3 regions of the Pseudoalteromonas sp. SG41-2 genome follow, and region 3 is predicted to be linked to each of the others. Evidence: predicted binding sites of a transcription regulator. Region 3 holds the regulator's gene; each other region holds the start of a gene.

What was found. Region 3 encodes MetJ, which represses methionine synthesis genes. Its sites were predicted from a motif close to TAGACGTCTAGACGTCTA; they were not measured.
Positions count from the first base shown of each region.
Region 1: the regulator MetJ is predicted to act here: its motif matches at 1,914-1,931, upstream of H5186_RS21065 (methylenetetrahydrofolate reductase).
Region 2: the regulator MetJ is predicted to act here: its motif matches at 8,044-8,061, upstream of metK (methionine adenosyltransferase).

Region 1 covers NZ_JACJFK010000041.1:479-11,791, forward strand. The annotation lists gene H5186_RS21060 (Fic family protein) at 1-431, shown strand, start outside; gene H5186_RS21065 (methylenetetrahydrofolate reductase) at 913-1,869, opposite strand; gene H5186_RS21070 (pitrilysin family protein) at 2,118-5,003, shown strand; gene H5186_RS21075 (helix-turn-helix domain-containing protein) at 5,168-5,488, opposite strand; gene H5186_RS21080 (hypothetical protein) at 5,491-5,883, opposite strand; gene cysE (serine O-acetyltransferase) at 6,222-7,037, shown strand; gene H5186_RS21090 (hypothetical protein) at 7,067-7,738, shown strand; gene xseA (exodeoxyribonuclease VII large subunit) at 7,745-9,079, opposite strand; gene guaB (IMP dehydrogenase) at 9,215-10,684, shown strand; gene guaA (glutamine-hydrolyzing GMP synthase) at 10,788-11,313, shown strand, end outside.
Region 2 covers NZ_JACJFK010000052.1:600-10,468, reverse strand. The annotation lists gene H5186_RS21905 (DUF2235 domain-containing protein) at 1-1,608, opposite strand, end outside; gene H5186_RS21900 (peptidoglycan-binding protein) at 1,612-2,268, opposite strand; gene H5186_RS21895 (TIGR04211 family SH3 domain-containing protein) at 2,566-3,165, opposite strand; gene H5186_RS21890 (CYTH and CHAD domain-containing protein) at 3,380-4,900, shown strand; gene H5186_RS21885 (START domain-containing protein) at 4,932-5,603, shown strand; gene H5186_RS21880 (hypothetical protein) at 5,772-6,143, shown strand; gene H5186_RS21875 (diacylglycerol kinase) at 6,200-6,607, shown strand; gene metK (methionine adenosyltransferase) at 6,793-7,944, opposite strand; gene tkt (transketolase) at 8,219-9,869, shown strand, end outside.
Region 3 covers NZ_JACJFK010000005.1:113,728-125,040, reverse strand. The annotation lists gene H5186_RS05655 (pilus assembly protein PilM) at 1-105, opposite strand, end outside; gene H5186_RS05650 (penicillin-binding protein 1A) at 238-2,733, shown strand; gene metL (bifunctional aspartate kinase/homoserine dehydrogenase II) at 2,815-5,160, opposite strand; gene metB (cystathionine gamma-synthase) at 5,167-6,429, opposite strand; gene metJ (met regulon transcriptional regulator MetJ) at 6,665-6,985, shown strand; gene H5186_RS05630 (malic enzyme-like NAD(P)-binding protein) at 7,095-8,336, opposite strand; gene rpmE (50S ribosomal protein L31) at 8,900-9,112, opposite strand; gene priA (primosomal protein N') at 9,346-11,313, shown strand, end outside.

The DNA of each region.
Region 1 (11,313 bases), on a different contig from region 3:
TCTTGATGCCTCAGGCTCAGATTGAGAATGATTTCATAGGTACAGTTATTCCAGAAATTAGCCAAATAAGTAAGTATATAAAAGGTTCAAAGCCACTCTATAAAAAAGAAATATCAGTCGCGTTGGAGAGAACGTGTCGCATGTGGAATAGATGGGTGAAAAAGAAAAATCGACTTAGTGATAAATCAAAAATTGATTTAGCGTCTCGATTCCAAACGTACTTTATGATTATCCATCCATTTGAGGATGGTAATGGTAGATTAGGTAGGAGGTTATTGAACGAGCAATTATCTTTTCTTTTCGATGCTCACATTGACTTTAATCCTGACCAACAAGAATTTTACTCTGCCGTAAATAAAGCATCGGAGGGAGATGAAAGTGAATTAAGGAAACTGATTTCATCTGTAGTCGAGAGCAAAGAAGAAAAGTAAACATAATCGGGTAGCCGGAGGTCTCTAACCTCCAGCCCCCACACACACCATCATGCGCTTTTTATTAACAGGAAGTGCAGTGGTTGGTTCACCTTCAAGCGTCTACTTTTGCGGCTGGTGATACCAAATGCTATGGCGAGTCGGGCCTAGAATCTGTATTCCTCTAAAGCGCAGCGCCTCTCAACCTCTTTGTGAATAATTTACTAAACTTTTTTGCACAAAGAGAAGGGAATGAGAAGTAAATGAGGGAAACTTAGCGCTTAGTATTGGCATGGTTAAACCATCACTCAAAATAAATTTAAAACGAGTTATTCTACAGGCTCGTTGCTGACAGTCAGATTTGATTGAGTCCTACAGTTCAAATCTGACAGATCAAGATAGAACTTATTCAAATAAACGTGTTCAAATAAACGAAGCTAATCATTTGAACTGGCTTATTCTATGGCGCTTATCATTATTGCTCGAAGCTCGAAGCTCGAACCTAAGCAATCTGTTTTTCAGCAAGATTTAATTCCATTGTCGCTTTTAATAAGCGGTAAAGATTAATTGATGCATCAATTTCTTCTTTACGGTTGGTTAAACTTTCAATATTTAACCCCAGTGGCACGTCTAAATGCGCGCAACTTCTTAGTATTAAATCTAAGTTTTCACGGCAAATACGTACAGATTCACTCAGTGGGTTTTGCGAATCAAGCATCCGCCATTTAGTTGCATCAGGTACGGAAATTCCTAACCATTGCATAAACTCTAAGGTTTTTTCACTGCCGCAGGGCGTAAAGGTTAGAATAATACGTTTAGGTTCGATACCTTGAGCTTTACAGCTGCGCGCATAACTGGTGATCAAATCCACAGTTGCTTGCGCGTTATACACAGCTTGTGAGATAAAAAATTTACAGCCTTGCGTGGTTTTTTCAAGTAAGCGTTCATGTTCATTACGTTTACTTGCGTGGCGCTCGGCAATGGTAACGCCTCCTAAAAAGAAGTCTTGAGGCTGTTCGCTTAAGACTTTATAAGCATCAGGCAGGCTTAATTTAATATCCCCGTCAGATGATGGACTACCGACTAATACTAGGTTTTTTAAATTAAACTGGTTTTTAGTTTCGCTTAACCACTGTTTAAATTCGGCCACACCGCGCTGTGCAACACTTTTATAAGTGATCACTTCTTGATGCGATAAATTACGTAGTAAGTTACTGTATTCTCGAGGATCAACCGTTTGCTTGAACGGAAAAGGGCGAGGCATCTCAGTGCGACTACTTTCATCTTGAATGTCATAAATAATCACGCCATCGTATTCAATTTCATGCAAACGAGCTAAGAGCTTTTGGGCGATAATTTCAAGCTGCGCTTTATCAGTACCAATACGTGGTGGGGTGGTACCAATTAAGTACACACCCTGATTGGTGTCTTCAATTTTCTCTTGTAGTGATAAAGCCATAATCCTCATTCCAGCTAAGTTAGTATCTATGGCAAATAATATAGCAGCCATTTAGACGTCTAGATAGATTTTTTTTAGTGAAACTTTTTCAACGAAGATGAGTTTTATTCATGTTGCTCTGAATGAAGAGTTCTGTGTTACACAACTGTTTACATAATTTATTGCCTCAGGGGTCTTATATTGACTTGCTTTGTTGCATAATCGGATGACTAAAAACAAGAAATTTATTCAACTAACAAGGGATAGCAATGAAATTTAAATTATTAGCAACGAGCCTTGCGGTAACGCTTGCACTGGGCGGTTGTGCAAGTAACAGCGGCTCAAACATGGTCAAAGAGGTTGAGATTGAGCAGTCAACGGTTGCCAGTAGTAATGATCGGGTGTTCTCACAAGATTATTTATTAGAAGAGCTTGATAACGGTTTACGCGTTATGGTGGTGAAAACTGATTACCCTGATGTGGTATCACTACAAATTCCAGTCTCTGTCGGTTCTCGTAATGAAGTCGAAGCAGGTAAAACCGGTTTTGCACACTTTTTTGAACATATGATGTTTAAAGGCTCTGAAAAATATCCGCAAGATGTGTATTCTGATATTCTAAAAAATTCAGGGGTTGATAATCGCGCTTATACAACCAATGATTACACTAACTATCACTTAAACTTTTCAAAGCAACATCTTGATAAAGTACTTGAAATTGAAGCGGATATTTTTCAAAACCTGACTTATTCAGAAGAGCAATTTCGTACCGAAGCATTAACAGTTAAAGGCGAATACCTTAAAAATAATGCCAGCCCGGTTCGTAAGTTACTTTCTGCAGTACGTAATGAAGCATTCGAAAAACATACTTATAAACATACCACCATGGGCTTTTTTGCAGATATTGAAGCCATGCCGGATCAAATGGCATACGGTAAAGAGTTTTTTGCTAAGTTTTATAAACCTGAATATGTGTCATTAGTGATTGTAGGCGATGTTGATCCAGCTGAAACTATGGCTATGGTTAAAAAACACTGGGGCCAATGGCAAAAAGGCAATTTCGTTGCTGATATACCAACCGAACCAAAACAGCAAGCGGCGAAATATATACATGAACAAAACGAAGGCTTACCAGGGCATTGGTTATTAGTATCGTATAAAGGCACAGCCTGGCAGCCAAAGCAAAAAGACAGAGCCGCGCTTGATTTACTGTCACAGCTTTATTTTTCAACCAACTCAGAGCTTTACCAAGAGTTAGTGGTTGATAAACAAATTGCTAGCCAAATGTTTAGCTATAACCCTGATACCAAAGATCCCGGCTTATTACATGTTTTTGTGAAAGTTGAAAATGAGGCTGATTTAGCGGTTGCTCGTGATGCAATTAATAGCACCTACGCAAAAGCTCGCACTGAGTTGGTTGATAGCCAAAAGTTAGCTGATTTAAAATCCAATCTTAAATACAGCTTTATTAACGGCCTAGACTCCTCACAAGCTATAGGTTCAACTCTTGCCAGTTATATGCATTTTGAACGCGACCCAGAAGTCGTCAATCAATTATATGCAACGGCTGACAGCATCAGCGCACAAGATATTCAAGATATTGCTAATAAATACTTTGTCGATAGTAGCCGTACTACCGTGACTATGTCAGCGCTTGACAAAGTGGCAGACTTTGAGCAAGAAGTGGATTTAAATAGCCTTGTTGCTAGCAAGCACACAGTGCAACAGCGTCATTTTAAAGTGCTAGATAAAACCAATAGTTCGCCATTGATTGATATTAACTGGTTATTCCATACCGGTGCTGCGGCTGATCCTAAAGGTCAAAAAGGCGTAGCTGCACTCACTGCGGCCATGCTTGCTCAAGGTGGTTCACAGGCGAAGAGCTACAACGACATTAAACAGGCACTTTATCCATTGGCAGGTAGCTTTGGTTATCAGATAGATAAAGAAATGATTTCGCTACAAGGGCGTGTCCATAAAGATAACGCTGCACAATGGTATGCACTGGTTAGTGAGCAGTTACTAAATCCTGGCTTTAGAGAAGATGACTTTAAACGCCTTAAGAAAGAGCTCATCGACGGCATAAAATCTGGCCTAAAAGCCTCAAATGACGAAGAGCTAGGTAAAGAAGTGCTTTATCATAAGCTGTATCAAGGTCACCCATATGAGAGCTATAACTACGGTGATCTATCTGATTTAGAAGCATTAACACTTGATGACGTGAAAGCGTTTTATGCGAAAGAATTTACTCAAGCTAAACTAACTGTCGGTTTAATTGGCGCAGTACCTGAATCACTTAAAGCAACCATGTTTAGCGATTTAAGTGCTTTGCCTAAAGGTCAGCAAAGTCGTTTATCGATTCCTGATGCACCAGCGCTAAAAGGTCATCACGCTACAATTGTAGAAAAATCAGCGCAATCGACTGCGGTATCGTTTGGCTTCCCAATTGATACCATTCGTAGCGGTGAAGACTGGACGGCACTGTGGTTAGTTCGCTCATACTTTGGTGAGCACCGCAGTTCAAACTCATATCTTTATGAGCGCATTCGTCAAACCCGCGGTATGAACTACGGCGATTACGCGTATATTGAGTATTTCCCACGAGGTATGTTCCAGACTAAGCCTGATGCAAACTTAGGCCGCTCTGAGCAAATATTTCAAGTATGGCTTCGCCCGCTGCGCTCGAACAATGACGCTCATTTTGCAACGCGTACCGCTTTATTTGAACTTGATAAGCTAATCAAAAATGGCATGACAGAAAAAGACTTTGACGCAACGCGTAACTTCTTAATTAACTTTGTGCCGCAAATGGTAGCAAGCCAAAACCGTCAATTAGGGTATGCGCTAGATAGTGAGTTTTACAACACCGATACTTTCGTAAAGTATGTAACGAGCAAGCTTGAAAAACTGACAGTAGCTGATGTAAATCGTGTCATAAAAGAGAACTTACAAACGGATGATATTCAGTATGTGTTTATCACCGGCGACGGAAAAGATATGCAAAAGCGCCTAGCGTCAGAGCAAACATCCCCTATGGTATATAATGCAGAGAAACCAGCTGAATTAGTTGCTGAGGATAAAGTAATCGCTAATTACAAACTGGCAATACCAGCGAAAAATATTGAAGTACTTGCTGTAGATAAGGTGTTTGAATAACGAGCATTTAAATAACTAAGAAGCTTAATTTAGATGCCCCAAATTTGGGGCATTTTTATAACATTGCGCCAATTTTTACACCTAATCCAAAAAGTATAATTGCACTGACGATAAGCACTAAGGTGATGTGTCCTCGCGATTCCTTTGACATAGTTTAAATCTCCTTATTTCATAATTAAAAACACGGTGATCATGCCAAGCGCAAAGCTGGCAATGGACGACAGCGCTAAAATTGTTGTGATACTTTGCGTATTTAAAGTATGTGTCTGAGCAACTGAAACTGTATTTTCCTCAAGTTTTATTAACTCACCTTGACGTACTTCTAACACTGCACACAAGGCCATGGTGGTTTCTTTAGACGCTGCGCCTTCTTTTTTTACCCGTTGAATAGTTCGTAAACTTACGTCACAGGCATCTGCAAGCTGTTGTTGAGTCCAATCAAGCTTTTGCCTTAATGCTTTTATAGTTTTGGGGTTTAATTGCATGATTATTTCCCCAAAGCTAATGTTGAAATAATATACCCAACAGTAAAACCAACAACAAAACACCCAGCAATAAAAAGAGCTGATTTTTTAGGGTTACTAAATAAAGTTGTTTGCTCTAAGCTTTTAACTAACTTTTTATTTTTAAACAGTGAGCACTCAAGCCTACCAGTTAAAATATTGTGCATTTCAAACTTAACATTAAAAGTATTACCTGATAGTTCAAATTGGTGTTTACTTGTGACATTAATACTTCGCTTTTCACTAACTAGCTCATCATTAATATAGACTTCTTCCTTACCGGTGAAGTAACTGCCAAAGCAGGCTATTTGATCGTCGCCATCTTGAAAGTAAAATTTATAGCCTAGTTTCTTTGTATTGAGTATGTCATTGTTCATCATCGTATTCCTTATTAAGTTGATGATGCTAATTTAGCGTTTATTATTATTTTTTACGCCGTCAGCTTTACGCCAGTTGTTATTTTGTCATATGACAGTATAACTGTCATTGATGTTTAGTTATTGAATTTTAAAGTTTTATATTTTTTATGGCTACACGTTAATTTTATCTACTGTCGTAACTCATTATGTAAAACTATAATGAGATTATTAAAGAATGATTTTGAAATTTAGTTATATCTAATAACTAGAACAAATAACCGCAGCGTTAACACATCTGACTTGAAATCCGTTAAACTGCATAAAAGCTTATCTTCGTATTAATCTAAGGCCGTCCTATGCGTCATGAAATTTGGCAACAGCTCCGCACCGAAGCAAATGAAGTCGTTACCCGTGAACCTCTGTTAGCAAGTCATGTGTATTCATGCATTTTAAATCATGAGTGCTTAGGGTCTGCGTTGAGCTTTATTGTTGCTAATAAGCTGGCAGACGCAGTGGTATCTGCATTTACTATCCGGGAGTTATTTGATCAGGCTTTTGTTGAATGTGATCGAATGCTTACTCATGTCGCCCATGATATAAAAGCCGTTAAAGATCGTGATCCCGCTGCCGATACATATTTAACTGTGATATTAAATTTAAAAGGTTTCCATGCAATTCAAGCACATCGACTCGCCCATTGCTTATGGTTACAAAACCGTAAAGAGCTCGCTCGCTTTATTCAAAGCCGTACCTCAGAAGTATTTGGCGTTGATATCCATCCTGCTTGTAAAGTCGGCCATGGTATTATGTTTGACCATGCAACTGGTATAGTGATTGGTGAAACAGCTGTTATTGAAGATAACGTCTCTATTTTACAATCAGTTACTCTAGGTGGTACTGGTAATGAAAAAGGCGATCGTCATCCGAAAATTCGCGCCGGTGTTTTAATTGGTGCTGGGGCTAAAGTGCTCGGCAATATTGAGGTCGGCGAGGGCGCCCGAATTGGCGCAGGCTCAGTGGTACTGAGCGCCGTACCACCACACACCACGGTTGTAGGCGTACCAGCTAAAATTGTTGGTAAACCAAATTGCCCCTGTCCAGCGCAAAGCATGAATCAAAACTTTTTAGAAGTTGAAGCTGAAAACGAATCGCACACCAGCGCAATGTTATAAATCAAAATTAACCATAAATGGAATTATAAATGAGTAATAATGGTTTGTTTTCTCGTGTGCTGGCGTTTGCTGCTGGCGTGGTTTTAACTTGGGGTTACTTTCAGTTGGCCTCAAGCAAGACAACACCTGTTCATACACTGCTAACACACGAGGTTGAGCAGCAACGCGATATAATGGCGACGGACGTTGAAACAGCTGTTGCTAATCAAGCAGCAAATTTTGCACAAGCGATTGATAGCAAAAAAATGGCCATTGCACCACAACAGCAAATGGCAGAAGAGCAACCGCTTGAGCAACAAGTGCAACAGCTCAAGCGTGAGTTACTGCAACAGCAAAAATTAGTAAAAGCTTACGAACAACAATTGCAAGCACCGTCCGATTTTGAACAAGCTTTGCTAGACAAGTTTACTGAGCAAAGTCGCAATGAAGAGTGGGCTTATCGTACCGAGACTGCCATGAAAGACTTTTTACAGATTGCTGATCTTGGCATCACCCCTGAATTGGTTAGTGCGCAGTGTAAAAGTTCGGTATGTAAATTTGAACTTGCAGCGCCAAAGGATGTAGATGATTTTGATCATACCCAATGGCGCGAACTCAACGATAAGTTGGTACAACAAGACTTTTGGCAGCAATTTAAAGTCAGTACTTCAAAATCAAGCGATCGCGATTTTTCATTATTATTAAGTACTGAGTCAGAATAACGAGCCTCAGCTGACACGAGCTTGAATTACGCCATCAGCAAGCTCGGTTACAATTAAATCACCTTGAGTTACTTGCTTAATAGACTTAATCACTTGCCCTTGCTCATTTTTAGTGATGCTATAACCACGAGCGAGTACATTGAGCGGACTTACAGATTCTAATCGGCTAGCCTGCATTGCGAGGGTATTTTGGGCACTGTGTAATTGTTGCTGCATGGTTTGTGTTAAACGCCCTTGCAGTTGCTGTAATTGATGACTTGCCTGAGTAATTTTGCGATCTGGTGAGCGCTGCATTAGTCGCGGCGTTAGATTATTTAAGCGGCGCTCATATTGATAGAGCCGATGTTGTATCGCCTGCTGTAATGCTACTGTCAATTCATCTAAACGTTGCGCTTGTTGATTTAACTGATTACGCGGGTGACATAATGTTAAACGGTGCTCAAGTGCTGTTGCAACGCTTTGCTTTGCAGATAACTGATGTTTAAACGCATTGGCTAAGCGATTTAATTGTTGTTGGATTTGATTATAAAGTTCGCTGCTATTGGGGCTAACAAGCTCTGCAGCCGCGCTTGGCGTTGCGGCGCGCACATCGGCAACATAATCGCTAATGGTGGTATCAATTTCATGACCGACAGCACTGATAATTGGTAGGTTACTGGCAAAAATAGCGCGTGCCAGTAGCTCATGGTTAAAGCACCATAAATCTTCTAGTGATCCACCACCGCGGCCTAAAATAATTACATCAACTTCATTGCGGGCATTAGCAATATTGATTTTATCAATTAATTGTAGGTGCGCGTCTTTACCTTGCACCATAGCAGGGTAGATCACGACTTCAAGTTGTGGCGCTCGACGCTTAAGTACCGTTAAAATATCTTTGATAGCCGCCCCTGTGGCTGATGTAATAACACCAACACGATGCACAACCCCAGGCAATGGTTGTTTATGGGCGGAGCTAAATAAACCTTCGGCGGCTAAGCGCATTTTTAATTCATCAAACTGTTGCTTTAGTTGCCCTTCGCCAGCAGCTTCCATGTGTTCAACAATCAGCTGATAGTCACCACGCGGTTCATACAGCGATACTCGGGCTCGAACTGTCACTTGTGCGCCATTTTCAGGGCGATAGCGTTGGCCTCGATTGTTGCCTCGCCACATCGCCGCTTTTACTTGAGCGCGATCATCTTTGAGCGTGAAATACCAATGACCAGAGGCTGGTGTAATGAAATTTGATATTTCGCCGGTTAAATTTAACGATGCGAATCCTTGTTCGAGTACGGTTCTTATTTCTCTATTTAACCTAGAAACGGTATAAATCGTTTGCTGCTGGGATGTTACGGCCATAAAGCGACTCTAAAAAGCGATGATGGGGGTATTTTATCATAAATAATTGTGAAATCTTATTTACTCGTGCCCACAACGCTGATAAAATTTGGCCGCAATTCCTTAAACAAGATCCACATGTGAGAAGTTGCCAAAATGCTTAGAATTGCTAAAGAAGCTCTTACCTTTGATGACGTACTTTTAGTACCAGGTCATTCTACTGTTTTGCCACACACGGCAAACATTTCAACTCGCTTAACGCGTGGTATCAAACTTAACTTGCCGCTAGTTTCAGCATCTATGGATACTGTTACCGAAGCACGCTTAGCGATTGCGCTAGCGCAAGAGGGCGGTTTAGGTTTTATCCACAAAAACATGACAATTGAAGAACAAGCCAAAAACGTACGTAAAGTTAAAACGTATGAAGCGGGTATTGTTTCTTTCCCTGTTACTGTGACAGCGGATTTAACCATTGCAGATGCAATTGTACTTGCTGAAGAAAAAGGCTTTTCAGGTTTTCCGGTAACGGACGCTGAAAACGGCCTTGTTGGTATTGTTACCAGCCGCGATATGCGTTTCGAAACCAAGCTTGAGCAACCGGTTTCAACAGTGATGACTAAAAAAGAAAAGTTAGTCACTGTAAAAGAAGGTGCTGCGCGTGATGAAATCTTAGGATTAATGCACGAACACCGTATCGAAAAAATCCTTGTTGTTGATGATGCGTTTAAATTAAAAGGCATGATCACAGTAAAAGATTATCAAAAAGCACAAGACAAACCACATGCATGTAAAGATGAACAAGGTCGTTTACGTGTAGGTGCTGCTGTTGGTGTAGGCCCAGGTACTGATGAGCGTATTGCTGCATTAGTCGAAGCGGGCGTTGATGTATTACTAATTGATACCTCACATGGTCATTCTCAAGGTGTTATCGACCGTGTTGCACAAACTCGTCAAACTTACCCTGAACTACAAATTGTAGCAGGCAATGTGGCAACAGCTGAAGGTGCGATTGCGCTTGCCGACGCCGGTGTTGATGCAGTTAAAGTAGGAATTGGCCCAGGTTCAATCTGTACTACGCGTATTGTTACTGGTTGTGGTGTACCACAAATCACAGCTATCTCTGATGCTGTTGATGGCCTAAAAGGTCGTGACATTCCAGTGATTGCTGATGGTGGTATTCGTTTCTCAGGTGATATTGTAAAAGCACTTGTTGCTGGTGCATCATGTGTGATGGTTGGCTCAATGCTAGCGGGTACTGAAGAAGCGCCTGGTGAAGTCGAGCTTTACCAAGGCCGTTACTACAAGTCATACCGTGGTATGGGCTCGCTTGGTGCGATGAACCAAAAAGAAGGTTCATCAGATCGCTATTTCCAAAAATCAAATCAAGCAGACAAGCTTGTGCCAGAAGGTATTGAAGGTCGTGTGGCTTATAAAGGTCCAATCGCGACAATCATTCACCAACAAGTTGGCGGCCTGCGCAGCGCAATGGGTTTAACCGGTTGTGCAACGATTGAAGAATTAAACACTAAACCTCAGTTTGTACGTGTTACTTCAGCAGGTATGGGTGAGTCACATGTTCATGATGTGCAAATCACCAAAGAAGCACCTAACTACCGCTTAGGTTAATAGCTTCAAATCTATTAAAATTACTGGGCTAGCTTCGCTAGCCCTTATTTATTATAGTCATTCAGGTAACCTGAGTGCTAGTTCTTGACTAACGAGACCCTCAATGAGCAAAGACATTCACGATTCACGAATTCTTATTTTAGACTTTGGTTCGCAATACACGCAATTGATCGCCCGCCGTGTGCGAGAAATTGGTGTTTACTGTGAACTGTGGGCATGGGACGTAACGGAAGAGCAGATCCGTGAGTTCAATCCACAAGGTATCATTCTATCTGGTGGCCCTGAGTCAACAACCTTAGAAAACAGCCCGCGTGCCCCTGAGTATGTATTCAATGCAGGCGTACCTGTACTTGGTATTTGTTACGGTATGCAAACAATGGCTACTCAGCTTGGCGGTAGCGTTCATAGCTCTGATAAGAAAGAGTTTGGTTACGCGCAAGTTGAAAAAGTCGGTAACTGTGCATTATTTGATGCCATTGAAGACAGCATTACCGATGGCGGTGAAGGTATTTTAGACGTGTGGATGAGCCATGGTGATAAAGTAATGGAAATTCCAGATACTTTCAAAACCACAGCTAAAACATCTACTTGCCCACATGCGGCAATGTCTAACGAAGAAAAGCGTTTTT
Region 2 (9,869 bases), on a different contig from region 3:
TTGGTTTTTAGTGGTGAATTCAGCGTCTTCTTCAGGGCCATGAGCAATCGCATCAATCGTTGCTGAATATTTAACACTGTGGTGGATGTAATCTTTATATAAAGCCTGCCAGGCATCACTTTGTGGGCCAAAGCTACGGGCGCTATCAACCAGTGCTTTAAGCTCGTTAGGTAAAATATAAGGTATAGCTTGGCCGTCAGCTTGTTTGCGGTTAGCAAGTTCCGTTAAGCTTTGTAGTGGCACGCCTTGGTTAACCGCCGTTTCATGCATTAGCGCTAGGCTATAATGGGGTAAGGTATTATTTAAATTGCGCCGCCAATACGGTTTATAGCCGGTATAAACCGTATACTCTGATTCATTACGAATTCGCTTTGGCTTTCTGTTCATCCTTGGCCTACTTGCTTTAAACTCAATATTAATTGTTGGCCAATAATATTTTTGCTCAAGTGACTTTTTAAGCTGCGCTAATTCTTTATCGTGCTCTGGCTCTCCGGCTTGCCCAGCAATATATTGCCACGGGTATAATATGGTTGTTTCTACGGGGCCATAACCGCCGCCAATATCTGAGTGCACACCCGGTAATTCAATCTCTTGCTGGTTTTTAAGGAGCTGCTTATTACGGGTACGTAATGAGCTGAGTGGAAATTTATCACGCTTTTCATCAAATGCCGCCAAATGCATTACAAACCCCGCACTACTACTTGCTAGATGTAAGTTAACGGGGTAATCAAGTTCATTATTGGCATAAAACTCACTGTGGTTGTTGTCACCATCACCACCAATAGAGGCAACACTGTCAAATAAGCCAACAAAGCGGATAACGGGCTTAATACCGCCCCAATAGTGTGGATTATTTTTATAAATCGCATTCACTTGATTAACAAATGCCCGCGCTTGCGCTGCGCCACGGCTAAAACCAAATACGTCCAGAAATCCAATGCTCATCTTTGAGTATTCTTTGAAAAATTGAACTGTTGTGACTAGAGTCTCTCTAATTCGCTCATCAAAACTAAACGCCAAACCCATATCTAAGGTTGAATCGCTTTCATTTGCTTTAGTGCCAATACCTTCAACATAATAGCGTGATTGATATTTTTGAAAGGGATATAACTCAAACAACTTAACCACATTAGTCGGTTCATTCGCGTCGGTTGAATCTTGTATGTCGTTAAGGCGGTTATTCCCCGTGCCATCAAAAAATACACCAAAGCTAGGGGGCTCTGCGAGCAAGGTTATTTCAATATGACCTTTTGGTAATATTTTATGTTCAAGTAATTGCGGCCCGCCTTTTTCACCAATATTGAATGACCGAACCTTTAACAGGTCGAAATAATCTGCAAAGCTTTGTTCGTTAATAAGGGTTAACTCTGCCTCGCCCGCTATAATTACTTTTAAAGTATAAAGCGCTTGTTGTGACAGGTTTTTAAAGTGGTATTGTTGATTGCCCTGTTGCTCTAAGTCAACCGTACTACCTTGGCTAAACAACTGCGCTTTTATAGCTACATCACCAACCACTTTAACTATAATATTTTTTTGTAACGCACCAACATTTGTTTTTATAACCAGTGTGTTAACTTTATTGACTGCCATGGGCATTGCTTGGCTCATAACTTAGGCTCCATAAACATAAACAAGACGGCTTTTAGTAACCGGCCCTGCAATGCCGTCTACCTGTAGTTGTTGCGCTTGTTGAAATTCCCTCACACCCGCTTTGGTTTTTGCACCATTAATGCCATCAACCTTGCCGCAATTAAACCCCAACATATTACAACGTCCCTGCACGCCAGAAAGCGTGTCGATTGGATCTAGATTGCCTATTTGTACCGCAAAGCTTTTAGTGGGTGTAGTTTCGCCTGCTTTTAAATATAAATCGACCGTGCCAGTAAGTGCGTCGTTATTATTAAGCTCTACTTCGATAAGCCCATCACTTTGCAGAACGGTATCGATTGCTTGGCTACCTATGTTGAGTACAATACGTTTGCCGGTAATGTCATCACCATCTTCATGAATTATTTGCAGGCGAAAATATTCTTTTTCGTTTTGTACAACAAACGTATTTAGACTGTTAGCGCGCAGCGGCATAAACTTTTCTTTTTTAGGTGGAATATTGATGATATCACCCGGAAAAATTAAATTAGGATCGGGCCGTAGTGCTTTAAACTCCGCATTACTGGGATGGTTATATAATGCTGTTGAGGTTTTATAACCATATTGGCGTGCTATGCGTAGCAGTGTTTCGCCTTGTGCGACGGTGTGTTGTTGCGCCATCGTTAAATCCTTTTATACGTCTAAATTAGGTTCCCTCACTGCACCATTTAGGGACAAGTATTTTGTTACATTATACAAAGCTGAAATAATATTCTAGTAAATATTTAACGGGTAAAAATGAAATAGGTTAATATAGATGGGGAATAATGCTGAAAACATTGAACAAAACATAGTTTTATGTTGTTTGAAAAATATACATTATTATAGGGGGAGTTTCTTTGAGTATGAAAAGCCGATTATGCATCGGCTTTTATTTAGATAAACCTAAGTTATTACTGTTATACGGGGTATAAGGTTTTAAGCCCAGCCGTCGTAACGTTTGCGGCGCGATAATACGATAGTCAAAATAATACCTAAAAATAAACCTATGAAGGCAATTGCTCCGCCATAAGTTAGTAGCTGACGTTTTTCTTTTGCACCGGCTTGTTGTTTTTCAGTGCGTTCAGCTTCTAAGGTACTTTTTAATTTAGCAATCTGCTCTGATAGAGCACTATTTTGGTCAGTTAAAGTTTGGCTTTGCTCTTGTAGCTGCGGTAATTCAATCTGTGCTTGACGAAGTTGCTCTTGCATTGATGCCATTTCAGCACTGAGTGTGCGGTATTGTTGGTGAATACCTGGAGTTTTAGAAACAAATTTAGCTTCTACCCAGCCTTCTCGTTCTTTATCATCAATAACTTTAACAAAGCCATTTTCTTCAGCAGATAGCTGGGTTAGCTTTGTACCAGCATCAACAGAGCCAATAATGCGATAATTTTTACTCGCGCCAGAGTGCATAAATGTATAAAGATTATCGACTATATAAGCGGTGTTTGCATCGCTAGCTGAATTGCTTTCTTCTGCGTGACTCATAAATGCGGCCGCTGCGAATAGCAAAGCTAATAAAGAATGTTTAAACATCAATCTACCCTGTTAATGTAACCGTCTGTGGGACAGCAATCGTATTATTCATAGTTAAGTATTGAGATAGTATGGATTTAGCGCGCTAATAGCAAGACTGATATTGTAATCATGGCTGCTGTTTGCTGATTCAAATAAGCTAAAAAATTTGCAATGTTGGGCAGCTTTGTTTATTTTGAGCTCTTATTTATTTTAAAGGTAATCCTCAAGCCTAATGGATACTGAGATAGAACTGAAGTTTTTGGTGTCAGACGCCGTAATCCCACTGATCCCCGCGTTAATTACTCAATTTGCAAAAACGGTTACTAATAAACCTTCGCGTAGTTTACAAAATGCTTATTTTGACACGCCAAGCCGTGAATTAAGAGCGCTCGATATCGGTTTTCGTACCCGCTGTGCTGATAATCAATGTGAGCAAACTATCAAGCTTGCTGGAGAAGTTATGGGCGGGTTGCATCAACGACCTGAATATAATTTACCGCTGGAAAGTAGCCGACCAAATATAACTGCATTTGATGCCAGTATTTGGCCGCATGGTATGCAAATAAGTGCAATTGCCGCTAATCTTTATCCTATTTTTAGTACTAACTTCATTCGTCGTACTTGGCTTATTGAAACCGACAGTGGCGCTAAAATTGAAGTAGTGTTAGATAAAGGTGAAGTATCTGCATCGGGTTTGATGGAGCCAATTTGTGAGCTTGAAATTGAACTGGTTGAAGGCAGCCGCGATGAATTATTTGCTTTAGCAGATAAGTTAGTGAGTCAAAGTAATATTCGATTAGGGCTATATTCTAAAGCAGCTCGTGGTTATCGCCTTGCGGATGAAAAACCACTTAAGCCAAGTAAATCAATTGGCTTTGTATCGTTACCTAAATATGCAACACAAGAGCAAGCACTTATAGCCGCAATTGGCTTTGGTATTCGTTTTGTACAAAAACATGAACAGTGTTATTTCGATAAACCGAGTTTAAAGACTCTGAAACGAGTGACCGATGGTATTAGTTTAATCCGTCATACGTTTTGGTTATTTGACGATATTGTTGATAAAAACACCACCGAGCTATTACGCACCGAGCTAAAATGGCTATTAAGTGAATTAGCATGGGTTGAAAACGCGATTCAACTAAAAACCTACACATCTAAGCGCCACGCATACTATAAAAAAATCAACAGTGCACCTGAGTTAACGCAAGTTATTAATGACTTAAAAGAGCTACAGCCAAGTATTGATGATATTAATCGGTTGTTTCATAGCGCTCGCTATAACCGCTTATTATTGTCTTTAACCACCTGGCTGGTGGATAAGCAATGGCGTAAAAGTTGGGGGCAAGTACAGTTTCAAGCAGCTGAAAAACCAGTCGCTGAGATTGCTAATCGATTATTTGAAAAAGATTGGCAAGACCTTCATCAGTTACTGCCAGAACAAAAAACACTGACTGTTAAGGATTACTTAGATTTACGTATGCGTTTAGAAAACAGCTTACTCAGTGGTAACTGTTTAGGTTCGTTATTTGAAAAAGATGAACGCAGTGAGTTTCGTATTCCATGGTTAGATATTTCACACGGCATGTACGAGCTCAGCACGCTTGAGTATCTAAAGCAGTTATGTGCAGGACAAGATGATGAAGAGCTGGCAAAAATTCAAAGTTGGCTTGAAAGAAAATCTGAATTCTTGGTCGACGCAATGGAACAAAGCCGCTTAGCTTCATATAAAATATCACCTTACTGGCAGTAATCGCTTTTAAGCCAGTACATAGGGAATACACATGGTACGGCGGGTATTATTACTAATGCTGCTCTTTAGTGCCGATGCGCTCAGTGATGTTCAGCATTGGCAACTCTGGAAACAGCATGATGGTGCAAGTGTGTACTACAAAAAACATGACAATGGTATTTTTGAAGTGCAGGCTGAAATCACTATTGAAGGTGTCACGGCCAATGACTTTATGACATTGCTAAGTGATACTGACAGCGCGCCGTTATGGATTGATAATGTTACCCATGTGAAAGTGTTGGAGCGATTAAGTCCCTCAGAAACTATTGTACATACCGAGTTTGACTCGCCGTGGCCACTCACTGATCGCGATATGGTGAGTTACTCATGCTACCAACAACTGAACGACACTCAGACGAAGTTAACGATTGCAGCAAAAACAGGGGAGCTTGCAAAGCGCCAAGCTGTGATCCGTATCACTGATCTAAAAGCACATTGGTTATTAACCCAACATAGCAGTGAAGGGCAATCATTGTTAACCATAACATATGAAATATACGCTAATCCTGGTGGTGCAATTCCTTATTGGCTAAGCAATAAAGTGGGATTAGAAAGTGCAATGCATACCTTGCTTGCCCTTAAATTACGCCTAATCAATAAAACCTATCAAACCAATCAGCAAGTAAGCCAAGTTGGTAATTGTAGTCACATCAATAAACAATAGCGTGTTAATTCTAACAATCGGTACAATCTGGATGGCTGGTTAACTCCTTGTTAGTAATTTTTAATTAAATTGTATTTTACAACGGATGCGCCTAGGTCATTGGGTAAGAATGGTGCGTAACTTTACGGATAAACTCTTTTTTGTTGTCGCTATTCTCATGTGCCGATAGTGATTTATGGCAAAGGTGTTAGTGCAGATTTAGTGCCTGCCCAACAAGTGGCAAGCCATATGGATATCGCTCCAACACTATTTGATTTAATTGCGCCAACAAATACTCAGTTTTATAGCATGGGACAATCATTATTTAATGCTGCGCCAGATAGGGAGGTATTTGGTTTTCAAACAATACGTCACAATGAACAGCTCTGGCGTGGTGATTTATCGGCGCTTTATGAGTATTATAGTGTTAATGAGCGGGATAAAACTCAGCTTTTACCGACAACACCATCGCAATTTGTTGAAATTGATGCACAGATAGAGCAAGCATATACCCAGTATATGGCGACAGCTTGGCAGTTATTAACTCAAGGCATGGATTAAGGTAATGGTTTTAACCATCACCCGATAAGCAACACTTACACGCTAAAGATCATAAAATGACTAAACCAGAAATTAACTTAGTAAACAAACCCAACGGCATAGGAATTGGGCGTATTTTAAAAGCAACTAAATGCTCAATTAAAGGTTTTAAAGCCGCATTTAAGGAAGAGTCGGCCTTTCGTAATGAGCTTGCGCTAGGGCTAGTATTATTGCCGTTATCATTTTGGCTAGCACAATCATTGCAGCACTGGGCACTTCTTGTAATCAGCTTTTTGTTATTGTTGATTGTTGAGTTGCTAAACTCAGCAATTGAAGCATTAACAGATCGAGTCGGTGTTGAATACCACGTGCTATCAGGGCGTGCGAAAGATATCGCTTCAGCGGCTGTAACATTAGCACTGATAGTGTTGTTTATTGTATGGGCTGTGGCTGGGTATGAAAAGATAATTACATTGATAGGTTAAGAAGTTAGGCAAAACGTCACTGACTTTGAGCAACGAGCTTTAATTGCGCGGGGTAAACCCGCGCCTACGTCTGGTAGCAGCGAGTTTACCTCGCGACAATAACCTAGGCATTTACAGCAATATAATCAGCAGGCATAAAAAAAGCGCCAATTGGCGCTTTTTCTACATTTACATAAAGGCTGATATTAAAGACCAGCTGCTGCGCGAAGTGCGTCTGCTTTATCTGTGCGTTCCCAAGGGAATTCATCACGACCAAAATGCCCGTAAGCTGCAGTTGGTAGATAAATTGGGCGCTCAAGATCAAGCATTTTAATTAAGCCATATGGACGTAAGTCAAAGTGCTCACGAATCAATTCAATTAAACGTGATTCTTCAAGCTTGCTGGTACCAAATGTTTCAACACTGATTGACGTTGGCTCTGCAACACCGATTGCGTAAGAAACTTGTAGTTCACATTTGTCAGCAAGGCCCGCAGCAACGATGTTTTTAGCAACGTAACGTGCAGCGTACGCAGCTGAACGGTCAACTTTTGATGGATCTTTACCAGAGAATGCACCGCCACCGTGACGAGCCATGCCGCCATAGGTATCAACGATAATTTTACGACCAGTAAGACCACAGTCACCCATTGGGCCACCGATTACAAAACGGCCAGTCGGGTTAATGAAAAACTTAGTTGCACTAGTGATAAGCTCAGCAGGCAGTACCGGCTTGATGATTGTTTCCATCACAGCTTCTACTAAATCTTTTTGTGAAATGTCTTCACTGTGTTGAGTAGAAAGTACCACAGCGTCAATACCTACTGGCTTGCCGTTTTCATATGCAAAAGTAACTTGTGATTTTGCATCAGGACGTAACCAGTTAAGCTCGCCGCTTTTACGTACTTGCGCTTGACGCTGTACTAAACGGTGTGAGTAAGTGATTGGTGCAGGCATTAATACTTCAGTTTCGTTACATGCGTAACCAAACATTAGGCCTTGGTCGCCAGCGCCTTGTTCTTCTGGGCTAGTACGGTCAACACCTTGGTTGATGTCAGGAGACTGCTTACCAATCGTGTTTAAAATTGCACACGAGTCGGCATCAAAACCCATATCAGAATGAGTGTAGCCAATTTCACGTACAGTTTTACGTGTGATTTCTTCGATATCAACCCATGCGCTAGTAGTGATTTCACCACCAACCATAACCATACCAGTCTTTACGTAAGTTTCACACGCAACACGGGCATGAGAATCTTGTTCTAAGATGGCATCTAGTACCGCGTCAGAGATTTGGTCCGCGATTTTATCCGGATGACCTTCAGAAACAGATTCAGAAGTAAATAAATGTTTTGCCATTGTCTTTGCTCACAAATATTGCGCTTCACAAACGTCGGTAAGAGCGCTAAAAAATTTAGGGGCGTATTTTATCTAAAACAACGATAGTTGCATAGTTTTTTTACGCCTAGACGTCTAAATAAAATTACTAATAACTTTTTGTTCTTAAAAAAAATTCATAATGCCCAATTTAATCAGGTTTTTAATTGCATACAGCCCCTACAATAAGTAAGAATGGATCTTCAAATGAATACACACAATAACCAGCGCAAATACAGTAAAGGTAGGAGAATCCATGCCGTCTCGCAAAGAACTTGCAAATGCTATTCGCGTCTTATCAATGGACGCAGTACAAAAGGCCAAATCAGGCCACCCTGGAGCCCCTATGGGCATGGCTGATATCGCAGAAGTACTATGGCGCGATTATCTAAACCACAACCCAACAAATCCAGAGTGGGTAGATAGAGATCGATTTATACTTTCCAATGGCCACGGTTCAATGCTTATTTATTCTCTATTGCATTTAAGTGGTTATGATTTACCAATTGAGGAAATTAAAAACTTCCGTCAAATGCATTCAAAAACACCAGGACACCCAGAATATGGGTATGCGCCAGGTATTGAGACTACTACGGGCCCACTTGGTCAAGGGATCACTAACGCGGTAGGTATGGCAATTGCTGAAAAAGCATTAGCCGCGCAATTTAACCGCGAAGGTCACGATATTGTTGATCACCACACATATACTTTCTTAGGCGATGGTTGCTTAATGGAAGGTATTTCTCATGAAGCATGTTCACTTGCCGGCACATTAGGCCTAGGTAAGCTTGTTGCGTTTTGGGATGACAACGGTATTTCAATTGATGGTGAAGTTGAAGGTTGGTTTAGCGATGATACACCTGCACGCTTTAAAGCCTACGGTTGGCATGTAGTAAGTGACGTTGATGGCCATGACTCAGACGCTATCCGCGCAGCCATCGAAGAAGCACGCAGCATCACCGACAAGCCAACACTAATTTGTTGTAAAACAGTTATCGGTTATGGTTCACCAAATAAATCAGGTAGCCATGATTGTCACGGCGCACCACTAGGTGAAGACGAAATCAAAGCAGCACGCGAGTTCCTTGGTTGGACTGGTGAAGCATTTGAAATCCCAGCTGATATTTATGCACAATGGGATGGCAAAGAAAAGGGTAAACAACTTGAAGCTAACTGGGATGAAAAATTTGCCGCGTACGCCGCTGCACACCCAGAACTAGCCGCTGAATTTAAACGCCGTACTAGTAGTGAGTTGCCAGCAGATTGGGCTGAAAAATCACAAGCATATATTGAGCAACTAGACGCAAATCCAGCAAACCCAGCATCACGTAAGGCATCGCAAGACGCACTGAATGCATTTGGCCCATTACTGCCTGAATTTATGGGCGGCTCAGCTGATTTAGCGGGTTCTAACCTGACTATTTGGAAAGGCTCTAAAGGCTTAACACGCGATGATGCCAGCGGTAACTACATCTATTACGGTGTTCGTGAGTTTGGTATGTCGGCGATTATGAATGGTATTGCACTGCATAAAGGTTTTATTCCTTACGGCGCAACTTTCCTAATGTTTATGGAATATGCACGTAATGCAGTACGCATGGCTGCACTTATGAAAGTGCCAAGCATTTTTGTATACACCCACGATTCAATCGGTTTAGGTGAAGATGGTCCAACTCACCAACCAGTAGAGCAAATTGCTAGCATGCGTTTAACGCCAAACCTAGTTAACTGGCGCCCGTGTGACCAAGTTGAGTCTGCGATTGCATGGCAACAAGCGATTGAGCGCCAAGATGGTCCAACATCACTTATCTTTACTCGCCAAGGCCTTGAGCAGCAAACTCGCTCAGCGCAGCAATTAAGCGACGTTAAAAAAGGTGGTTATGTACTGAGCTGTGATGGCGAGCCTG
Region 3 (11,313 bases):
GTAGCCACTGTCCGTTTCATTCAGCAACACCGCTTTTATAGCATGTGAACCGATATCTATCCCTACCATCATCGATGAAGACTTACTCAATAGTTGACTTAGCATGTTCGCAACTTGGCCTTTGTTTTAAGAATAAACAAGTTATAATTTTTATATGAAAAAATACTATTCATTTTTTAATCAATATATACTAGCAGTCTCCGATTCTAATTGGGAGTCCATTTAGGGAAAATATAAGTGATTTTATTGAAACGAACTTTACAATTTTTTATCATCTGCGCGTTTTTAGGGCTCATTACCTTAGTAAGCCTTTATTATTACGTTAAATCTGATATCCCCAGTGTGCAAGTTTTAAAAGACGTGCAATTACAAACTCCTATGCAAGTCTTTTCGAAAGATGGTTTGTTAATCAACCAGTTCGGTGAAAAACGTCGCATTCCAGTGACTATAGAAGAGATCCCACAACCACTCATAAATGCTATTTTAGCTACTGAAGATAACCGCTTTTATGACCATATAGGTATAGATCCTATAGGTATTTTACGTTCAGCGCTCGTATTAATTTCAACTGGTGAGAAAAAACAAGGCGCAAGTACTATAACAATGCAGTTAGCTCGTAACTTCTTCTTAACACGTGAAAAGGCCTATATCCGTAAAGTAAAAGAGATCTTCATTGCGTTACACATTGAGAACTTACTTACCAAGGATGAAATACTCGCTTTATACCTAAATAAAATAGAGTTAGGTAATCGTGCTTTTGGTATCGGAGCCGCTGCACAAGTCTATTATGGAAAGCAACTAAACGAGTTAACTTTAGCGCAAATGGCAATGATTGCAGGCTTACCAAAAGCGCCGTCAGCTTTAAATCCGATCAGAAACCCAGTTCGCGCCAAGGCACGCCGTAATGTGGTACTCAGACGTATGCTCGATGAAGGTTATATCTCTCAAGCAGACTACAACCAAAGCTCTCAAGAACCAATTACGGCAAAATTTCATGGTGCCGAAATAGACTTATATGCGCCTTATATATCTGAAATGGTGCGTGCAGAAATGGTCGCTCGTTATGGCTACGAAAAAGCCTATAATACCGGCTTTAAAGTTTACACCAGTGTTGAATCTGACGTACAAGCCGCAGCGCAAAAAGCACTCGTTAATAATCTCCATGCATACGATATGCGCCATGGCTATCGTGGCCCAGAGCAGCAACTGTGGGATTTTGAAACGCAACCAGCCCTAAGTTCTAGTGAAATTTTAGCAAAGCTAAAACCGGTAAAAGAAATTGCCCCGTTATTAACAGCAGCAGTTTTGTCTGTAGCAGATCAAACGGCAACAGTGTTATTAAAAAGTGGTGAGCAAGCCACTCTAGACTGGGATAATCTCAAATGGGCACGCAAATACATTACCCGTTACCGTCAAGGTTTTCCTCCAAAAACCGCTACCGACATACTCAATCCAGGGGAGCAAATTTGGCTACGTAAAAATGACGATGGTAGTTATCTACTCAGCCAATTGCCTGAAGCGTCAAGTGCATTAGTATCGCTGGATCCGAATGATGGTCGCATTAAAGCGATTGTTGGTGGCTATAGCTTTGAACAAAGCCAATATAACCGAGCCGTGCAAGCAAAACGTCAGGTAGGTTCTAACATTAAGCCGTTTATTTATTCAGCGGCGCTGAATAATGGTTATACCTTAGCGTCTATTTTAAATGATGCACCAATCAATCAATGGGACAAGAGCCTAGGGGTCGCATGGCGACCAAAAAACAGCCCTGCGATATATAACGGCCCAATCCGTATTCGTCGTGCTTTAGCACAATCGAAAAACGTTATTTCGGTGCGCTTACTACGCGGGGTAGGCTTGCAGCGCACAGCTGATCACCTATTAAAATTTGGCTTTCAAAATAATGATATCAATCGCAGTGAATCGCTAGCTTTAGGTAGTGCGTCAATTACTCCTTTAGAGCTTGCCCGTGGCATGAGCACATTTGCCAATGGCGGTCATTTGATCACCCCTTATTTCATTAATGAGATTCAAGACTCTGCAGGTAATGTGTTATTTAAAACAGAACCACTATTAGCGTGTGATCCCGTTACTCCTCCGCTAACAACGACTCAATTTGAGTCTACTTCTGGGTTAAATACCAGCCAAGCAGCAAATCATTGTGCGCCGCGCATCATATCTAAACAAAACGCGTTTTTGATAGCTGATGCGATGAATAGCGCAATTTGGGGAGGCGGTAGTTGGGCTCATAAAACGGGTTGGAGTGGCACAGGTTGGCGTGCTCAGGTATTAGAACGTCGCGATCTTTCCGGTAAAACGGGTACTACTAATGACTCTGTCGATACTTGGTTTAGCGGCTTTAACCGTAATGTTATGACCTCGGTCTGGGTTGGATTTGATAATCCAGGTAACCCGCTTGGTCGCTCGACGTATAATAACAACATGGATAATACCCAGATCTCTGGTGCAGAATCTGGTGCTAAAACAGCTCAACCAGCATGGATTGACTTTATGCGAGTAGCACTCAAAGATAAGCCAGAAGCACCAATCGAGCCACCTGAAGGATTAGTGTCGGTACGAATCGATCTAGCAACGGGACTCTTGAGTCAAAAGAACGATTACACTAGTCGCTTTGAATACTTTGAAAAAGGCACCTCGCCCACTAAGTATGTGATGCAGCATGTAGAAAACGTGTTTGAAGAAGAGACTAAAACAGAAGAAGAGCTGTTTTAATATTACTCTATCGCGATATAAAATCGCTGCTACATAAAAAAAGCGCCAATCGGCGCTTTTTTTATTTTACAAACTCAGAGCTCATTTTAAGTTTTGTATTAACCAATATAAATCAGAATGCACGCCTGCTGCGGTAACTTCTTTGCCTGCACCAGGACCTTGGATCACCAACGCATTATCGCTATACCACTGACTGTTGATAACAAAGATATTATCACCTGGAGTTAAGTTAGCTAAGGCATCACCCTGTGTTGCATAAGCCAAACCGACTTTAGCGGTTACTTTGCCATCAGCAATTGTTAACGCACCGGTATAACGCAGTACTTTGTTTTCTTTGCCAGCTAACTGTGCTTTTTCAGCAATAAAGTCATCAAGCAACTGCTTATTAGCTAAAAAAGACTGCCAATCACCTTGCGCTAGTTGCTCTGGCATCAACGGTGTTAAGCCAATCTCATCAAGCTCTAAGGTGAGCCCTAATTCACGAGCTAAAATTAATAGCTTACGCTGCATATCACGCCCTGATAAATCTTCCCGTGGATCAGGCTCGGTGTAACCCATTTGCTGCGCTTGCAACACTAAATCGGAAAACGCCACACTGCCATCATAACTGCTACACAACCACGATAAAGTGCCTGAGAACACGCCTTCAATATGGGTAATACTGTCGCCACTGTTTTGTAAATCAGCTAACGCAAAATTAATTGGTAAACCCGCACCAACACTGGTGTTATAACGCCATAATAAGTTACGTTCAGCTAAATTACGGCGTAAATTTTGATACCAGTCATTATTTGCAGTGCCCGCATATTTATTAGCACTGATCAGGTGACAATCTAAATTTACAAACGCCGGGTAAAGCTTACTAAACGCTTCACTAGCAGTAATATCAATCAGCACTTTGTGTTCGTAATCGAGTTCGCTGATACGTGTCAGTAAATCAGCTTCTTGGTAATCTATTGCTTCGTTTTGCCACTGTGACTGCCATTGCTCAAGCACGATACCACTTGGGCTGAACAACATAGAGCGCGAGCGTAATAAACCAACCAGCTTAACGCTGAAGTGTTGCTGCAAACGATTAAGCTGCTGACTTAGTTGCTCAATAAATACTTCACCAACATTACCAAGGCCAGCAACAATAATGGCAAGCTCTTGGCCTTTGTTAATCAGCTTATCATGCAATAAGGTCAATACATCACTATCAATAGATTGATCCGTTAGTAGTAATATGTAGTCTGCGTCTTGATGGCTAAAGCGCGGCACTAAACTTTGCTCACTAAGCACTTGCGTTGCTTGTTCAAATAATTGCGCTACATCATTTCGTGGCGCCACAACAGCGCAACCATGTAAGTTCGACTCAATAATATTAGCGCGCCCTTGCAAATGACTCACCACCTGATGAGTCGCTGCTGCAGGCACTAGTAAGTAGGTATCGCCGTTTTTAATAAAATGATGCAAGCTGTGTTGAATAAGCTGACTTAATTCGCCAATTTCACCGCCACGCAGCTGATCAATGCGCAGTAAATCAATATTTTCTAAGGTAGTGATAAAACGCTTAGCTTTGCTGTAACCTTCTTTGACAATTTCTGTCGCGCTAGCTTCGCTGTCGTAACTACTGCGAACGACTAATTTGATATCAGTATTTTTTAATGGCGAGAGAGTTTTAGCATGTAACACTGGGTTGCCCAAACGCGCCAGTAAGTTTGCTTGGCCACGACATACTTTAGAATACTTAATCGCTTTTTTTACTTTACGAGGGTCGGTACTAAACACCCCTTGGGTATCAGTCCAAATTGATACCTGACTAGCATGACAATAACTGCTTAACAAAGTCGCGCTGTAATCACTGCCATTGCGCCCCAAAGTAACGGTATTTGCTTGGCAATCAGCGGCTATAAAACCGGTAACAATATTAATGCAATTGGCTGAAATTAACTCGGCACAGGCTTGTTGATTTTTTTGATGTAATAATTGCCCATCATTAAGGGTAAACAATTGACGAGCATCAACATCTTGAGCTGCAACATTTAACTGTTTTAAATAGCTAGCCAATAATCGTGCCGACCAAACTTCACCGTGAGCAAGCAATGCGGCTTCCTGTAAGCTTTGCTGTTGAGTTTGCTGTGCAATTAAGGCTAGCTCTTGTTCTAATACGTTTAATGCCGTATGTCGCGCTGCTGGACTCAATAACTGCTCGATCAAAGTACGTTGATGATTATCAAGCTGCAATAAAATATCACTCACTGCCTGTTGATCACCTTGCTGGTAACTATGCCATAACGTAACTAACGTATTGGTAGTTTTACCGGCTGCGGATACCACCACACAATCACCGGCTTCCGTATGGGCTAGAATAATATTTGCTACGGCCTGATAACGCTCTGCAGAACTAAGGCTAGAACCACCAAATTTATGAACTATATTTACCATTTTTTATTACCACAAAGCCGTATGTGCAGGAGTCAGTTTAAATGAGTTTGATTGCTCATCATCTTGTTGTTGAACAGAGGAAGCGATTACTTTTGCGCCGTGCTGAGCTTGACCTGGTTTCACTTTATTGAATACACGATCTAAGTCAGCGATTAAATCTTTTACATCTTCAATGCCCACCGAAATACGGATCAGGGTATCACCTACTCCCGCAGCAAGACGAGCAGTTGCCTCCATACCTGCGTGGGTCATAGTTGCAGGGTGACAAATCAAACTCTCAACCCCACCTAATGACTCAGCTAAGCTAAATTCTTCTAAGCTGGTCAAAAATTCTGCAGCATCATTAATATCACCTTTGATATCAAAGCTTACCATGCCACCAAAACCACGTTGCTGCTGTTTAGCGAGTTCATGCTGTGGATGAGATACTAATCCAGGGTAATATACTTGGCTTACATAAGGGGAGTTTTCTAGATATTGGGCAATAATAAAGGCATTTTCTTGATGCTGACGTAAACGAACATTCAAAGTACGTAAACCACGTAACGTTAAGTAGCTATCAAACGGGGCACCGGTAATGCCAATGTTATTAGCCCACCAAGCAAGCTCATCACCCAACTCTTGGGTAGCGGCGATCACCGCACCACCAACAACATCTGAGTGACCGTTAATATATTTAGTGGTCGAATGCACCACAATATCAACACCAAACTCAATTGGGTTTTGCAAAGCAGGTGATAAAAATGTGTTATCGGCACCAACCAACGCACCGCACTGCTTAGCAATCGTGGTGATCGCTTTAATATCGGTTAACCGTAAGATAGGATTACTCGGTGTTTCAATCCAAATTAGCTTTGGTTTTATCTCAAGAATTTTTTGATGATTTTCAGATTTAGTTAAATCTAAAACCACTAACTTTAATAAGCCACGCTTTTCAAGTGAGGTGAATAAGCGGTAACTACCGCCATAGCAATCATGTGGGATCACTAAGGTATCGTCACTGTTTAGCAGCTGAGTAGCTAAATGCACCGCAGCCATGCCCGTTGCAGTGATAATCCCCTTAGCGCCACCTTCAAGCTTAGCGAGCGTTTCAGCGAGTAAATCACGGTTTGGGTTGCCGCTACGGCCATAATCATATTGGCGCTTTTTATCAAAATCAGCAAATGAGTAGGTGGTCGATAAATGAATGGGAGGCACAACCGCGCCGTGATGTTTATCTGCATCAATACCATTGCGTACTGCAATGGTTGCTTTATTCTTTTGACTCATACCGTCACCTACAATTAAATGGATGTTTAGACGTCTAAAAGGTTAGAGGATCAAATTTAATAAGTCAAAGCATTTATGCGGTTTTAGCCGCAAGATTAGAAGTAAAAACATTTAAGCCTCTAGATGGCTAAAAAACAAGTATTTGACTATCTTTTTTAACACGATAGAATTTCGCCATCTTTGCGCTGCAAAAGGTCGCGCAAACAATTAACAACCTGAGGCAACGATACATCCTATGGCTAAATGGAATGGTGAATATATTCACCCATACGCAGAACACGGGAAAAAATCAGAACAAGTTAAAAAGATCACCGTTTCGATCCCGCTAAATGTATTAAAAGTTTTGACTGATGAGCGCACTCGTCGTCAAATTAATAATCTTCGCCATGCAACAAATAGCGAATTACTTTGTGAAGCATTTTTACACGCATTTACTGGCCAACCACTGCCAAACGATGAAGATTTACGTAAAGATAATCCAGAGAAAGTGCCTGAAGAAGTGAAAAAAATCATGCTTGAAATGGGTCTCGAAGTACCTGTACTCAACGAAGATTAAGTTATCATTTGTATATATTCCTGCTTCAGGAATTGGCTACAAAAAAACCTCAGTAACGTAAGTTGCTGAGGTTTTTATTATTGTGCCATTACCAATTGCAGCGAAGCAGCTACTCCATGTAGTTTTCCGGCATATCAATTTGTGCAACACCAGAATCAATTGCCGCTTGCGCTACTGCTTTGGCAATGCGCGGTAATAGACGCGGATCCATCGGTTTTGGAATAATATACTGCGCACCAAATTCAAGTGTCTCAACACCCGCCGCTTTTAATACTTCCGCTGGTACTGGTTCTTTAGCAATGCTACGAATAGCGTCAACCGCAGCAATTTTCATTTCATCATTAATTTTGCTTGCACGCACATCTAGCGCACCACGGAAAATAAATGGGAAACACAGCACGTTGTTAACTTGGTTTGGATAATCTGAACGACCCGTTGCCATGATTAAATCATCGCGAGCACCATGAGCAAGCACTGGTGAGATTTCTGGATCTGGGTTTGAACAGGCAAACACTACAGGTCGATCAGCCATTAACTTAAGATCGTCAGGAGAAAGTAAATTCGGGCCAGATACACCAACAAATACATCGGCATCAGCAATAACATCTTGCAGTGTGCGCTTATCTGTATTGTTAGCGAATAACTGTTTGTACTCGTTTAAATCATCACGACGAGTATGAATAACGCCTTTACGATCTAACATGTAAATATGTTCACGCAATGCACCACACTTGATCAGTAGCTCCATACACGCAACCGCTGCGGCACCGGCTCCTAAACAAACGATAATCGCATCTTCGATTTCTTTGCCTTGTACTTCAAGTGCGTTGATCATACCAGCAGCCGTTACAATCGCGGTACCGTGTTGATCGTCGTGGAACACTGGAATGCTACAACGCTCGATCAATGCTTTTTCTATTTCAAAACACTCTGGCGCTTTAATGTCTTCTAAGTTAATACCGCCAAACGTATCAGCGATGTTAGCAACTGTATTGATGAAATCTTCGGTGGTATTGTGTTTCACCTCAATATCTATCGAATCTAGACCCGCAAAGCGTTTAAATAATAACGCTTTACCTTCCATAACCGGTTTTGAAGCCAATGGACCTAAGTTACCTAAACCTAAAATAGCGGTGCCGTTAGTAATAACCGCAACCATATTGCCTTTACCGGTGTATTTGTAGGCATTAGCGGGATCAGCAGCTATTTCACGTACCGGTTCTGCAACACCGGGGCTGTATGCGAGTGCAAGATCCTGTACGGTTTCAGCTGGCTTTGTAAGCTCAACGCTAATTTTTCCTGGAACGGGGTGCGAATGGTAATGTAAAGCTTGTTCACGAAAGTCTGACATAACGCGATTTTATCCTGCAAGTAAGTTAAGTTGAAAGTGAGAGTAAGCAGTTCTTATATCTTATAGGGAACGATACCTATATTATAATTAAATTCAAGCAATATCAGGTCTATCCTGTTATATGCTATATCCGTTAATTTTATGCGTTTTGTCAGCATTTTTTGCAAAAAAGCTTCAATTTTCGGCTATAAAAACGCCACAAAGCATCAAAAAACCCATCTTAAAATGCTCATTATGCAACGCTTTAAAGCAAAAATAATGACCTATGACTAAAAACCATCAAAGTAAGACGTTAACAACATTTAACCGCAAAAGACCTAACTTTACCGACAAAAACGTTTAATTTATCGCTTTAACGAGAATGACAATATAGTCAACAAATCACTATTTGTCTGTTATTTACTCGCTATACTGGATATAAAAGTGGGAAATAGTCACAACATAATGAATGCGTAAAGCTGGAGCACTAGAGCAAGAAATAAAGACTAAAAGGCGGTGTTTTTAATAAATAGCAGGCATAAAAAAAGCACCCTAAGGTGCTTTTTCCGACAAAACAACAAGAATTACTTGCTGCTAAGTGAACCGAAACGCTTGTTAAAGCGATCAACACGGCCACCTGTGTCTAAAACTTTTTGCTTACCAGTGTAAAACGGGTGACACGCAGAACATACGTCTAAGTGAATGTCTTTACACAGAGTAGAACGAGTTTCGAATTTATTTCCACATGAACATGATGCTGAAATTACTTCGTACTTAGGGTGAATACCTTCTTTCATAGAAACCTCTAGTTAAGGCCGCATCGCTCTCCAAACCCGGAGTCTGGCACCATACGTCGTTAAAACAAATTATTTAGGACGCGTATTCTAAGCAACAACCCCACTTGCTACAAGCTTTAAATGTCGTTTTTGCTAATAAAATGAACAAAAGTTTTAAAGAAGGTATTTGCAGGTAGGTTTTCAGCCATAATTTTAGTACATTAACTCCCTTATTCGTTCTTGTTTGGGTTGTTATGAGTTTTGTTGAAGTTGCTATAAAAGTACCGTTGCATCGCACCTTTGATTATCGCATTCCAGAGCAACTAGATGGTTTATCGGTGATGCCTAAAGTCGGTGCGCGGGTATGGGTGCCATTTGGTAATCAGCGCAAAGTTGCGGTCGTACTGGCGCTAAAAACCAACACCGATGTGCCGGTTAATAAACTTAAAGCAGTGCTTGAAGTGATTGATGATGAAGCTGTTTTATCAGAGCGACATATCGAATTATTGCGTTTTACTGCGCGCTATTATTGCTACCCACTAGGTGAAACAATTCATATCGCCCTGCCTGGCGCGCTGCGTCAAGGACTGTGCCCAGATAAAAGCAGTATTAGTATGGTGGCACTAACTGCAAAAGGCGCTAAATTACCGTCTTTAAAAGCAAAGAGCCAACTAAGCTTACTCAAACAACTGGCAGATTCGGGTAAATCATCACTTACAGAATTAAAAGCGCTGGGGTTTAGTAAAAAAACTATCGACAGCTTACTTAACAAAGAGCTGATCAGCCAAACGATTGAACACGACAACCAATGGCAACAACAACTTCCCACCGTAGGCACTAAGCCGACTCTAAATAAAGAGCAAGCAGTAGCCTGTACCACCATTAATCAAGCGGTCGGTTTCAATAGCTTTTTACTAGAAGGTGTTACTGGCAGTGGTAAAACCGAGGTTTACTTACAATGCCTTGAAGAGGTTTTAAAACGCGGTGAACAAGCACTCGTACTAGTGCCTGAAATTGGCCTTACGCCACAAACGGTTAATCGATTTCGTCGTCGCTTTCCTGATACGCCGATTATGCTGTGGCATTCAGCACTGACCGATAACGAACGCTTACAAACTTGGCGCTTTTGTGAAAAAGCCAGTTGCGCAATTGTGATTGGTACACGTTCGAGTATCTTTTTACCATTTTTAAAGCTTGGTATGATCATTGTTGATGAAGAACATGACGGTTCATTTAAACAACAAGATACCTTACGTTACCATGCCCGTGATTTAGCCGCATACCGCGCTTTTCAACATAAAATACCGCTGATCTTAGGCTCAGCAACCCCGGCGCTCGAAACCTTGCATAAGGCAATTCATAATAAATACCAACTGCTGAGCCTAACGCAACGTGCGCAAACCAGTACCGACAATAAATTTCAGCTGATTGATATGAAAGGCCAGCCGGATCAAGCTGGTATAGCCCATGCCAGTCTTGCCACTATGCGTCAGCATTTAAAACGAGGCAAACAAGTGATGGTATTTCTAAACCGTCGCGGTTTTTCGCCTACCCTGATTTGCCATGAATGTGGTTGGTTAAGTGAGTGCACACGTTGCAGCACCAGTGCGACTTTTCACAAGGCCATCGGCCAGATGATTTGCCATCACTGCGGTGAGCAAGAACGCGTGCCGCATCAGTGTCCAGACTGTGGTAGTACACAAATATTTCCTAACGGCAAAGGCACCGAACAAATAGAAGAGTTTTTAACAACCGAGTTTCCTGATACCCCGATTAGCCGGATTGATCGCGACTCAACGCGTCGTAAAGGCAGTTTAGAAAAAGCCCTAGACGATATAAACCAAGGCGGTGCAAGGATTTTAGTTGGCACCCAAATGCTTGCCAAAGGTCATCACTTTGCTGATGTGAGCTTAGTATTGATCCTTGATGTCGACGGCGGCTTGTACTCGTGCGACTTTCGCGCCACAGAGCATTTAGCACAATTGGTTACTCAGGTGGCTGGCCGTGCTGGGCGCAGTGGCGAACCAGGTCATGTATTATTGCAAACTCACTTTCCCGAACATCCTTTATTACAAGATTTAGTCAATAATGGTTATCAAGATTTCGCCCGTTTTGCACTGCAAGAGCGCGATGACGCACAGCTACCACCAATAACTAATATGGCGATTGTCCGCGCTGAAGGTCACAACATAAAGCAAGTGGTCGATTTTTTAACAGATTTA